DNA from 3 places in the Oceanobacillus sp. FSL W7-1304 genome. Region 3 is predicted to be linked to each of the others. Evidence: predicted binding sites of a transcription regulator. Region 3 holds the regulator's gene; each other region holds the start of a gene.
What was found. Region 3 encodes Rex, which represses fermentation and respiration genes when NADH is low (regulators of the CRP and FNR family bind a similar motif). Its sites were predicted from a motif close to TTGTGAAATATTTCACAA; they were not measured.

Region 1 (4,292 bases), 900 kb from region 3:
TTGGTAAACAGACAATCCAAATGCAAAAAATATAAAAAGCTTCATTGGGAGGCTGGATAGATTACGCTTGTATCCTTCCACCAGCCATCTGGTTAATACTGCTTTCCTGTTCACGCAATGACTCCTTTCGAGAAAAAGCAAAACCTAGTAATCTTTTCTAAAGCAAGCAATCTGGCGCGCCCTCAATAGAACACAAAATAATATTATGGAAGCATTCCTTTCTCTCGGAAAAATTTTTCCGCACCTGGATGCAGTGGCACATTACCAACTTTCATCATGTTATCTTCTGATAGACTATTAAATTCCTTGTGTACCGTTCTAAGATAGTCAAAGTTTTCATAGATCGCCTTTGTCATCTGATAGACATCTTCTTCCGGAACATCTTTATGAGCAATAAGTATTGCCGGGGTGCTAACGGTCGCTACGTCTTCCTCTAAAAAGGGATATGCCGTAGCATTAATCGTTCCTGCATCCATTCCAAGCTTTTCGGATACACGCTCGATCACCTTTCCATTTAATTCAAGCATTTTCAGACGCATCAATGTTGACGCTTCGATAATATCGCTTGAAGGCGCTGACACCGCATCTCCACTAGCGTCAATCCGATTATCGGCCATCATTTCAAATGTTTTCGATCCAGATAAATAATCAATCGATCCTCCCCAAGAAATAATGTCACCATAGGAGATTCCATATGCTTCTAAAATGTTGCGGGTAATAATTTCACCGGCTGCTCCCTTTTGATCGACTGCCAATCGAATTGGAGCTTTTTGCTTAATCATCTCTTCAAAGGAATCATAGTAAACGTCCGCAGCAACTATAAATTGATAGTAATTTGCCGGGATCACAACACTTACAGATCGAATATCTTCATAGGGCTGATCATATGGCTCATCACCACTATATGCTGCGTAGGAAGTCATCGCATAGGATAATCCATACGGAACAGTTCCCGTAGCGACAGTTAGTGGGTTTTCCACGATTCCACCTGGTTCCACCGTAATAATAGCTCCTTCATGTTCCCTGCGAATTGATTCTGCGATTCCTTCAGCAAAAACAGACCAAGCACCACCAACCCTTCCACCAACAATCGTTGTGTGAAAAGTCGCTTCCGATTGAACCGCCCCTTTTGCTTCTTGTTCGTTATCTTTTTCACATGCAGTTAGGAAAACAAACCCAAAAATAATTGCAATAACGATGGTTTTGTTCATCAAACGGCCTCCTGTTGCTGGCTTTATTTTTTACTTCCTTCATTCACCTGCAAGCTAATATCCAATGCTTGAACAGAATGTGTTAATGCACCTAATGATATGTATTGCACCCCAGTATTTGCATACGTTGCTAGATTAGCAAGCGTAATTCCACCAGATGCTTCGGTTACGATAGAAGCGGGTACAAGATCGACAAATTCTTTTACTTCCTCTGGACTGCGATTATCGAACATGATAACATCTGCTTCTGCATCTACGGCTTCCAAGACCTCGCTTTTATTCTCTGTTTCCACTTCAATCTTTATCATATGACCAAGTGCAGCACGTGCTTTTTCAACCGCTTGTGTAATTGATCCACAATAGGAAATATGATTATCTTTAATCATCACACCGTCATATAATCCATTTCGATGATTCTTCCCTCCGCCAGAAGTAACTGCATATTTATCAAACATTCTTAGACCTGGCATTGTTTTTCTTGTGTCACAAATACTGATCGATGGATCGTTCAAGGCTTCTGCACAGTGGTTCGTCATCGTCGCAATTCCACTCATACGCTGCAAAAGATTTAAGATTACACGCTCTCCAGAAAGTATGGAACGGACAGATCCATAAACTTTTGCAATCACCGTTTGTTTTTCAATTTTATCACCATCATTAAAATGCAGCTCCACCTCCACTTCAGAATCCAGTAAATGATAGGTTTCCTTAATAATAGAGAGTCCAGAAAGAACTCCCGCTTCTTTCACGATAAACAAGCCTGTTCCCAATTGTTCCCTTGGGAAAATAGAATCGCTCGTCAAATCTTGATCACCAATATCTTCGATTAAAAATGTTTCGAGTGCTTTTCGTAGTTTGATTGGATTCATAATCGTTACTCCTTCACTTGTTGTCAGTCTGATTGTGATTGTTTTCACATTAAAGACATTAGAATACGCTTACTTCTAGAAAGACTAGCAATCCTCTAGAGACAAATCTAGGTTCAGCTACTAGATAAATAGTCATCTGTCTTGACATCTATATTTACATAGAATTAATATATTATCAAGTACTACTTACAAAATCACACGTAATTGGACTAAATGTCACAGAAATGTTTAAGGAGGGCAATAAAATGCAGCACGAAAAAATGCCTTCAGCAAAAAGACAGCAGCTCATCATACAAAAACTAAAGCAATCGGATCAACCAATAAGTGGCAGTGATTTCGCCAAACTTACCAACGTATCCAGACAGGTGATTGTTCAGGATGTGTCGATATTAAAGGCGAAAAACGAACCGATTATCGCAACAAGCCAAGGGTATCTCTATCTTAACGAGCAAACAAATAATCAAAAACAACAAGTAATTGCCTGTAAGCATGATGCTAGCCAAACACAAGAAGAGCTATACTTGATTGTTGACCATGGGGTAACGATCAAAGACGTTATTGTAGAACATCCTGTATATGGTGACATAACCGCTTCGATTCGGGTCAGCAACCGAAAGGAAGCTGACGAGTTTATCAAAAAGATCCAGTCCACGGATGCTTCATACTTATCTGCACTAACCAATGGAATTCACCTGCATACTCTTGAATCCGATTCAATCGTTAAAATTGAAGCTGCTTGTAAGGACTTAAAAAACTCCGGCATTCTAATTTAATTTGTTTCGGTCGAATCATGTTTGAAATGGAGCTACAACGGTTACAGGACTATATAGAAATACATCCTAGTTTGTCAGCGAGGTGATAACATGTCCAATCAAGACAAAGAAAAACAAAGCGATGACTCGCTAGAGCAAAAGCAAAAAAACAATGATCCAAACCAGGATATCGAGCCACAACGTGAAACAGATTCAAAACCTCAGGAAAGTAATAGAGAGTAAGGCTGGTAACCGCCTTACTCTCTTATTTCATTTAGTTTTACTCAATTGATCCACCGCGAGAATTGCCGTAGCAACATCATCTGGAGTAACATCCTGGGAAAGATTTCCCATTGTTTCTCCCTCCTGTGTAGCTGCTTCTCCAACTCTTCGCAAATCTTCGTAGGATACTTCTTCTAAATGCATTTCCTTTAATGTTGTAGGTAATCCAAGCGCTCGATAAAATTCAATATATTTAAGTATTTCATCTTGTGAATGCAATTCTAACACGAGCTGCGTTAATGTTCCATACGCTACCTTCTCACCATGTGTCAAATGGTGAATATCACCCTCGAGTACGGTAAAACCATTATGAATTGCGTGTGCAGCTGCTAGTCCACCACTTTCAAAACCAAGACCGGATAGCAATGTGTTCGCTTCAACAACGGCTTCCACATGCTTCGTGACCAGGCCCTTTTGCACTGCTTTATAAGCTGCTTGTCCATAAGCGAATAATGTTTTTTCACAGGCTTCAGCAATTGCTCGTGCGGCAATACTAGTCTTGCCGCCTGCCATTGCATCTCCATTGCTTTTAATTGTTGCTCTTGCCTCTACCCATGTTGCCATTGCATCCGCAATTCCAGAAGCAAATAGTCGTGGTGGAGCACCTGCAACCACTTTCGTATCTACGAGTACCAACTCCGGATTTTTATCATAAAATTTATAGGACTCGAACACACCTTCATCACTATAAATAACAGATAAAGCACTGGTTGGTGCATCAGTTGATGCTGTTGTAGGAACAATCACAACACTCACTGCCAGAACATCAGCAACTGCTTTCGCTGTATCAAGTGTTTTTCCTCCGCCAACTCCGATGACGCTATCAACTGCTTCGTTCTTCCCATCTTTTACAATTCTTTCTACTTCATTTAATGAAGCTTCTCCATTAAATTCTACGTAATGAAAATCTAAATCATCTGCTTTCAAGCTCTCCTCTATTGTGGAGCCTGTTATTTTCCAAACGGTTTCATCTGAAAGGATTAAAGGCTTTTTGCCAATTGACTTAACATGCTGTCCAATATCTTTTAATGCATTCTTCCCTTGAATATACTTACTAGGTGAGGTAAAAATAATATTCGCCATGTTTTCGCTCCTTTTTATGTAGTTTCATCTCTATTATGCCATACCCATTAAAATTTATTTTAGGTACGCCATGAACCATATATTCCCTTTATTCC
Region 2 (4,292 bases), 1.5 Mb from region 3:
TAAGCATTTCTGATTTTATAACCGGTATATGATTCAGTGTTATCATTTTAATTTCTCCTTTCATCATTTAAAATCAAATCCTCTTAAGTCTCTTTAACTAACACTTCTACATCTTTCATTGCTTCAAACATTTCGATCCAAGCTTTTTTTTGAGGTATATACCTCTTTCCTCTTAGAATGTACTTTATGTTTTATAGTTACATCTGAACTATTTTTGAGGGGGTAATCACAAGAGTTACATAATCTTGCATCAGGTAGGTCGTCCACTGCTGTATTTTTCAGGTTTATCCATTGTTGTATCGAAGATTATATGGGTTATGTCAGGTCGGAATTATTGTTTGTTTCTGCTACACGTTTAATCCATTCTAATTTTCTATCCCAATCCGTTGCTATATTTCCCATCCACTCTGCTGCACTCGATAGTTGTTCTGGACACACTTTGTATCGAACTTCCCGCCCAACACGTTTGGAGGTAACTAATCCAGCATTATCCATAACTGTAAGGTGTTTAACAACTGCTTGACGAGATACAGTTACCTTAGTCGCCAATGTTGTTGCTGTTACTTGTCCTATAATTGCAATGTGGTCAAGCAGCTCACGACGAGTTGGGTCTGCTAACGCAATTAGAACCTTTTCAAAATTTTTATTGTCTGCAGACGGCATATTACTGCTCAGCAAGTTTTCGCAAAGTTTCCAATTGATAAATCCATCCCTTGACATTTTCTTTAAAAAATTTATGTTTTTCTTCCTCAGAAACGGCAAGGCTGGAAAATCCACTTTCTACTACACTAAGCCAAGTACCCCCATCCTTTTCTTTCAGCATAAACTCAACGAGTGTAGAGTTATCTTCTCCTGGCTCCTCACCGGGAAATGAACTTGCCCACCGACATGAAAGGTAGTTAGGTGAATCTTCTTGTTCAATTAATACCGTGAATTTACCATACTTCGTATCCGCTACAATACGTGCCCCGTCTACTTGTACCCTGTCTGGTCCTGGTGCATCACCCACCCACCATGCTGGTTGGCTTATCAACTCCCATACCGTTCGAACAGATGCATTAATAAAGATCTCTCGTTCAATACGATCATCATTCATTACCACTCCTCCTAACTTTAGGACGTGCAACCATAGGTTAGCACATATTTCTACTATGTCCAACTTTATAATTGCACTTAAATTTAGCGGTTGGCGATCACTTGGAGTGGTCGCTTTAGTCTTTATTATTAAATTGCCCTTATAGAGCGAACGGGCGGATAGTTTACTTCTTCGTATTTCTTCTAATCTAAAAAACCATACAGTAGTCCCGTTTATTGTCAATATAAATAGGTATTTATTCATACTTATTTCACATACTTTTTATACTTAAAAGTTAGTAAAGTCCTAAGATATATAGTTACTAGCGTAATTGAACAAATTGTGAAACGTTAATTATTTCACTAATTTATGTTTCCACTTTGTGTATGATGAAAATATAAGTAACCGATAACATGATGGGAGGATGATATGCAGTGAAACAGAATGGGAAAACTTACACGAATCATGAGAAAGAGCCAAATTTAAAAGGTACATTATTATCGGTGGGAGCCTTAGGTTTATTTATTGTCATTAGTTGGACTGTTGTTTTTGCAATTTTCCTTTCAAGATAAGAAAGGTGATTAAAAAGGAGTGAGAAAAGATGCATTTTCATAAGTTTGAAAAAATATGGCTTACATTTGGTATCGGAGCATTAGTACTATTTTTGGTTATTCTTGGTTACGGAGCTTTTTATCTTGGTACTCACCCTCAAAGCCATGGTGTGACAATTGACCCTCAAAATGTAGAGGCCCATGAGGCTTTTAAGCCTGAAAATTTAGGGCTGACAAAAGTGGATGAAGACCGTTATATTGTCAATGTCGTTGCAAGTGCATTCCATTATGACTTTGGTGTTGATGCAGATGGCAATGCAATAAATCATATTGAAATCCCTAAAGGTGCAACTGTACTATTTCAAGTTGTAACAACGGATGTAATTCATGGTTTTAATATTGCTGGGACAAATGTAAATATGATGGTTGAACCTGGTTATATCAGTAGTATGGAGGTTGAAATGAATCAAGCAGGTGAATTTACCTTACTCTGTAATGAGTACTGTGGTATTGGTCACCATATGATGTATACAACCGTGGAGGTGTATCAATAATGGCGCTTCGAAATGTCGTATTACCTAATGAAGATCCTAGACAATTGCTTGCAATTCCAAAACAAGAAGCAAAACTTTATATGTCTTTTATGTATGTAGCTTTTATATCTTTATTTATTGGTGGTTTAATGGGTTTGTTGCAAGTACTAGTTCGGTCGGGAAGTTTCACACTTCCATTTGGTATTGGTTACTATCAAATTTTAACAGTACATGGCGTTATCCTAGCACTTGTACTAACAACATTTTTTATTATCGGCTTTCAGTTTACGTTAATGAGTAAAACGGTTGGAATGTCAGTTAAACAACGTAAGGTATCATGGCTTGCCTTTTGGATTATGACGATTGGAACACTGGTTACAGCCGTAACTATTTTATTAGGGAAAGCGAGTGTACTCTATACGTTTTATGCACCATTAAAAGCCCATCCAGCCTTTTATATCGGTTTAGCTTTAGTCATCGTTGGTACTTGGGTTGCTGCCTTTGTAAATTGGCGCCAGCTCTACTTATGGAAGAAAGGTCATCCTGGAGAAAAATCTCCCTTACTAGCATTTATGGTAACGATTAATATGATTATGTGGTTTATTGCTTCATTGGGTGTTGCTGCAGCGGTACTAGTACAATTTATTCCATGGTCTCTTGGTTATGCGGAAACAATTAATGTTCTCGTTAGTCGAACATTATTCTGGTATTTCGGTCATCCATTAGTATATTTTTGGCTATTGCCTGCTTACATGGCGTGGTATGCGATTATCCCTAAGATTATTGGCGGAAAACTGTTTAGTGATTCTTTAGCCAGATTATCATTTGTGCTATTTCTGTTTTTTTCCATACCTGTTGGATTTCACCATCAGCTAACAGAACCAGGGATTGACCCTACATGGAAATTTATCCAGGTAGTTTTAACATTTATGGTTATCATTCCTAGTTTAATGACAGCATTTTCTTTATTTGCTACTTTTGAAATTACAGGCCGACGCAAAGGATATGGAGGTTTGTTTGGTTGGTTTAAGCATCTACCGTGGAAAGATGTTCGCTTCTTTGCTCCATTTGTTGGTATGCTAGCTTTTATTCCTGGGGGCGCAGGTGGAATAATAAATGCTTCTCATCAAGTGAACACGCTTGTCCATAATACGATTTGGGTTACGGGGCACTTTCATCTTACTGTTGCCACCACAGTTATTTTAACGTTTTTCGGCATTACGTATTGGCTTATCCCGCATTTAACAGGTAGGAAGCTTACAAAATCCGTTAATCGTTTAGGTATTTTTCAAACGATTGTCTGGGGAGTCGGTATGCTAATCATGTCAGGAGCCATGCATATCCAAGGTCTGCTAGGTGGACCGAGACGTTCTGCATATTCGGATTATGGCGGAACTGAACAAGCTGTCTCGTGGGGTGCTTATCAAATGGCACAAGCGATTGGAGGCACCATTCTTTTTGTCGGGATTATTCTCATGGTATATATTTTCATCAAGCTGACCTTTTTCTCACCAAAAGGAGTGGAAGAATTCCCGATTGCAGAGGAAGAAGAAAATGCTGAGCCGACACCAAAGTGGATGGAAAACTGGAAGCTATGGATTGCCATCACGATAGCTTTAATACTTTTTGCATACACCATTCCGTTTGTAGATATTATACAGAATTCACCACCCGGATCAGTACCGTTCGACTGGCCAATTGGTAATTCCTAAAATAAAATGGAAGAAACAGCGATAACAGCTGCTTCTTCCATTTTATTTACTCATAATTTTCCACCAAAATATTGATAATAATTCGTTTGGATAAATCCGTTGAATAGTTTTCTTTTCTTTGTTGCCTGTGCACCATAATGTTTTTCAAATGCTTCAAAGGCAGTAATGATATAAACGCTCCAGGACGGATGGTTTTTCATTATATTTCCTAAATCTCGATACATCTCTGCAACAATGTCCTGGTCCCCAATACGCTGACCATATGGTGGGTTGCTAATAATATATCCATTCTCCTGGCGTAAAGTTAAATCACTTACTTGCATCTGCTTCCAGGTTATCAGATCTCCTAGCCCTGCTTCGATTGCATTGTCATTAGCAATTTGGATCATTTTATGGTCTATGTCTGAGCCTGTAATCATTA
Region 3 (4,292 bases):
CATTTTCCGAAAAATTATCTTCGGCAGTCTCTATAAGCGCATGAATTTCTTCTTCGCAGGTTTGGTCTCCGCCCTTATCTTCGGTTTTATTCATGAAGGGATGGAACATATCCTAATTTATGCTTCGATGGGGTTTGTATTTGCGTTTCTTTATGTAAAGACAAAACGAATTCTCGTTCCGATTATCGTTCATGCAGCAATGAACACATTAGTTGTTGTCGGGCAATTATCGATGGATCCAGAAGAAATGCAGCGACAACTTGAGCAAATGCAACGTCAGGTTGAGCAATTGCAAATGATCCTTATTGGAGGTTAATGAATGATTCATTCTTTGTTAGTTAAAGCGTTCATTTACTTCATAATGGCAATGATTTTTATTTACGTTGCCGTCCAAAGCAAAGGGCAAACAATCTGGAATCCCACCACGCTCATTTTTGCTGCTGTAGCAACGCTTGCCTTTGGAGTTGCAGTTCGATTGCTTAATAAGTATTTTCGATTGAAAAAGAAGAAGCATTAAATAGATACTATATAGATCTTCTTAATAAAAAAGAAGGCTGTTTCTAGATTAATACTGAAACAGCCTTCTTTTATTTTTATTGGATAGACTTCAACTTATCTATCCATTCATCTTTATCTTCGATTGATTTTTCAAACGTTGTGTAGCGAACAACATACAAATCATTGTCTTTCGCAAATACCCTTGCTACTTCTTCCTGATCGAGCTGAATATCATCTTCTGTTAATGAAAAATCAAAAAATCCTTCTTCCGCAGAATTAAATTCAAGCTCACCTGTAGTCATTTCTGTTAAATTCATTTCCATCATTTCGATAAAGCCTTCAGCACCTAACAATTCATCACCATCTGGATAATAATGAATCGTAAACAGCTCTGTGAAATTCGTTTGATCCTCATCAACTAAAAGAAATTCAGCGGTTGCTTCACCGTCTCCTTCCTCATAGTTCTCAAGCTCCCACTTTCCTTCATCAAACGGAATTTCTAAGCTCGTAATTGTGTCAATGTAAACACCTTCTGCCGCTGCATCAGCAGCAGTCTCTTCGATAACATCCCCATTCTCATCAAGAGGAATTATTTCGCTTGGTTCTTCAGAACTATAAATTTTCCATGCACCATCATCTGGTCGCAAGACATGAACCCCGTGTGTTTCATTATTCATAAAATCAGGACCATCGACTTTCATTGTCGTCTGTTTATAAGAGATTGTTGCTTCTTCTTCTGATTTTTCCTCCACAACTAAATCAAATAATTCCATATCTAATGTATACACAGATAATTGATCGATTGTCGTACGTGTTGAGTCATATAAAGGAGATTCACTATGTATGGTTTCCATGTAAGCATCCAAGTCATTTTCTGTTAATGCTTCTAAGTTTGCTTCAAGTACTGCAAATAATGCCTCATCTTCTGGAACTACATTTTCTTCTGCTTCTTCAGACCCATTTTCCTCGTTTGCTTCCGCATCATTTGTTTCTTCAGTTGCTTCAGCATCGTTAGTCCCTTCACTCTCATTGTCACTTTCATTTGAACATGCAACAATGAACAAACTAATAAATAAAACAAACATAATACCTAAAACCTTTTTCACGTTCACGAATAAATTCCTCCTCTTTCTCAATATATTCCCAATACAGATTAACGTAATAATCAGTAAATGGATAGATGTCTTAAGAACCAATAATTTTCAGAAAAATATTAGTTCCATTTATCTAGTTAATATTTATCAGCTTATTTCCAGTGGTTGTTTAAAACAGAGATTTTATGGAATTGATGCAAATAAATTATGGTATTTACCAATATAAGGACATCCAAATCCAACCATAAAAAAACAAGGCTTTTGACCTAAAATCAATAGCCTTGTAATTAAACAAAAATTCACAATGAGTAATATCTACTCTGGATTATCTAACGAATAATGCTTTAGGAAATAAACAAGGGCCTGCAATTCAACAGCAAGATCAATATGGTGGACCCGAATATGCTTCGGTACACTAATCCTTGCAGGAGTAAAGTTAAGAATCCCTGAAATCCCTTTTTCTACAAGCTTATCGGCGATCACTTGTGCTTCAACAGCTGGCACAGTTAGGATAGCGACTTTAATGTCTTCTAACTTTTCCTCTAAATCACGAATATCATAAACGGGTACCCCGCCAATATCCGTGCCAACCTTTTCTGTATCTGCATCAAATGCCGTAGTAATCCGGATATTATTGTTCTTCATAAAGTTATAATGAAGGAAGGCTGTGCCTAAGTTCCCAACTCCGATTAATGCAACCTCTGTAACCTCATGCTGATCCAACGTACTTCGGAAAAATCCTAATAAATACTCTACATTATAGCCGTATCCCTTTTTTCCCAATGCGCCAAAATAAGAAAAGTCTCTTCGAATTGTTGCAGAATCCACTTTTACTGCATCACTCAGCTCCTTTGAGGAAACTCGCTTCTTCCCTTGCTGATTTAAATTGTTAAGAAAACGATAATATAAAGGCAGCCGCTTGGCAGTAGCTTGTGGAATTTTATTCTGTTCCATCAATCTTCCTCTTTTCAATCCAATAGTTGTATATGATAAGTTCTTTCCTTCTATTTTAACAGAAAACGTCAAATAAGTCGTGATATTTTTCACAATTCAGTTGCCTCGTTAAATAACTATAAGATACACTGTACATGATGGGGTGAAAAAGATGATATTAATGCAACTAAACGGAATTTCCAAATCCTTCGGTGCTGAAGAGATTTTATCAAATATTAAAATTGAAATTAAAGATAAAGACCGTATAGCTATTGTCGGCAGAAACGGTGCAGGTAAGTCAACATTACTTAAAATTATGGCACAAGAATTATCGTATGATGAAGGGGAATTTTTTCAACCGAAGGATCTTACATTCGGTTATTTATCCCAGCATATGACGTTAGAATCAGGGAAAACCATTTGGGATGAAATGCTAGAGGTATTTTCCCATTTAAAATCATTGGAAAAGCAACTTCGAGCATTAGAGAAAGAGATGGAGAAAGCCAGCGAATTATCTGGAGAAGAATATGACAAAGTCCTTAAAGAATATGACAAACTTCAACTAGCATATCAGACTGATGGGGGCTATACGTATGAATCTGATATTAGAGCTGTACTTAGTGGGTTAAATTTTGAGTCCTTTGATTATGATACTCCAATCGCAGAACTTAGTGGTGGACAAAAAACACGACTTGCCCTGGGTAAATTGCTGCTTCAAAAACCACAGCTGCTTATTCTTGATGAACCGACCAACCATCTTGATATTGATACATTGTCATGGTTGGAAAACTATCTCGTTAGTTATCCAGGCGCCATTGTCATCGTTTCACACGATCGGTACTTTCTTGATAAAACAGTTTCCATTGTATATGAAATTTCACGGCATAAAACGCGAAAATACCATGGTTCGTACAGCAAGTATTTGGAGCAAAAAGCACTAAATTATGAACAGGAATTAAAGGAATTTGAAAAGCAGCAAACTGAAATTAAAAAAATGGAAGACTTTATCCAGCGGAATATTGTACGTGCTTCGACTACAAAACGAGCACAAAGCAGGCGGAAGCAGCTTGAAAAAATGGAGCGTCTTGATCGGCCACTAGGTGATGAGTCATCCGCTTCCTTCTCCTTTCAAATTAATCGCAGAAGTGGAAATGATGTATTAAAAGTTGAAGAGCTTAGCTTACGTTATGAAAAAGAAGTGGACCCTATTTTTTCCAACATACGACTGGATATAAATCGCGGTGACCGTATCGCACTTGTTGGTCCGAATGGTGTAGGGAAAACTACATTACTTAAGGCCATCTTAGGTAGACTGCAGACAGAAAAAGGAAACATCCAGCTTGGTACAAATGTACAAATTGGCTACTATGATCAAGAACAGGCTGATCTTAATTCTACTAAGACGATTCTTCAAGAATTATGGGATGATTACCCCACCATAAATGAAAAAGATATCCGCACGGTTTTAGGAAACTTTCTTTTTTCTGGAGATGATGTATTAAAGCAGGTCCATACATTAAGTGGTGGAGAAAAAGCAAGACTAGCCCTTGCTAAGCTTAAAATGCAGCAAGCAAATTTCCTTATTATGGATGAGCCTACAAACCATTTGGACATCGATAGTAAAGAAGTGCTGGAAGCAGCTTTGATTGATTTTCCTGGAACCATCCTTTTCGTATCACATGACCGCTATTTTATTAATAAAATAGCTGATCAGGTTGCTGAAATGGAACGAGATGGAATTACGATCTATCTTGGGGACTATGATTA

Region 1: the regulator Rex is predicted to act here: its motif matches at 2,113-2,130, upstream of nadC (carboxylating nicotinate-nucleotide diphosphorylase).
Region 2: the regulator Rex is predicted to act here: its motif matches at 1,423-1,440, upstream of NYE61_RS02135 (cytochrome c oxidase subunit 2A).

Annotation. Positions count from the first base shown of each region.
Region 1 is NZ_CP150211.1:1,038,113-1,042,404, forward strand. Features, by position in the region: gene NYE61_RS05145 (TRAP transporter permease) at 1-114, opposite strand, end outside; gene NYE61_RS05150 (TAXI family TRAP transporter solute-binding subunit) at 204-1,211, opposite strand; gene nadC (carboxylating nicotinate-nucleotide diphosphorylase) at 1,235-2,080, opposite strand; gene NYE61_RS05160 (transcription repressor NadR) at 2,326-2,853, shown strand; gene NYE61_RS05165 (hypothetical protein) at 2,944-3,075, shown strand; gene NYE61_RS05170 (glycerol dehydrogenase) at 3,103-4,197, opposite strand.
Region 2 is NZ_CP150211.1:423,015-427,306, reverse strand. Features, by position in the region: gene NYE61_RS02150 (SRPBCC family protein) at 1-46, opposite strand, end outside; gene NYE61_RS02145 (helix-turn-helix transcriptional regulator) at 316-678, opposite strand; gene NYE61_RS02140 (SRPBCC domain-containing protein) at 665-1,096, opposite strand; gene NYE61_RS02135 (cytochrome c oxidase subunit 2A) at 1,510-1,647, shown strand; gene NYE61_RS02130 (cytochrome c oxidase subunit II) at 1,677-2,180, shown strand; gene NYE61_RS02125 (b(o/a)3-type cytochrome-c oxidase subunit 1) at 2,261-3,871, shown strand; gene NYE61_RS02120 (class I SAM-dependent RNA methyltransferase) at 3,922-4,292, opposite strand, start outside.
Region 3 is NZ_CP150211.1:1,935,477-1,939,768, forward strand. Features, by position in the region: gene NYE61_RS09745 (CPBP family intramembrane glutamic endopeptidase) at 1-316, shown strand, start outside; gene NYE61_RS09750 (YdiK family protein) at 320-517, shown strand; gene NYE61_RS09755 (hypothetical protein) at 594-1,610, opposite strand; gene NYE61_RS09760 (redox-sensing transcriptional repressor Rex) at 1,908-2,546, opposite strand; gene NYE61_RS09765 (ABC-F family ATP-binding cassette domain-containing protein) at 2,698-4,292, shown strand, end outside.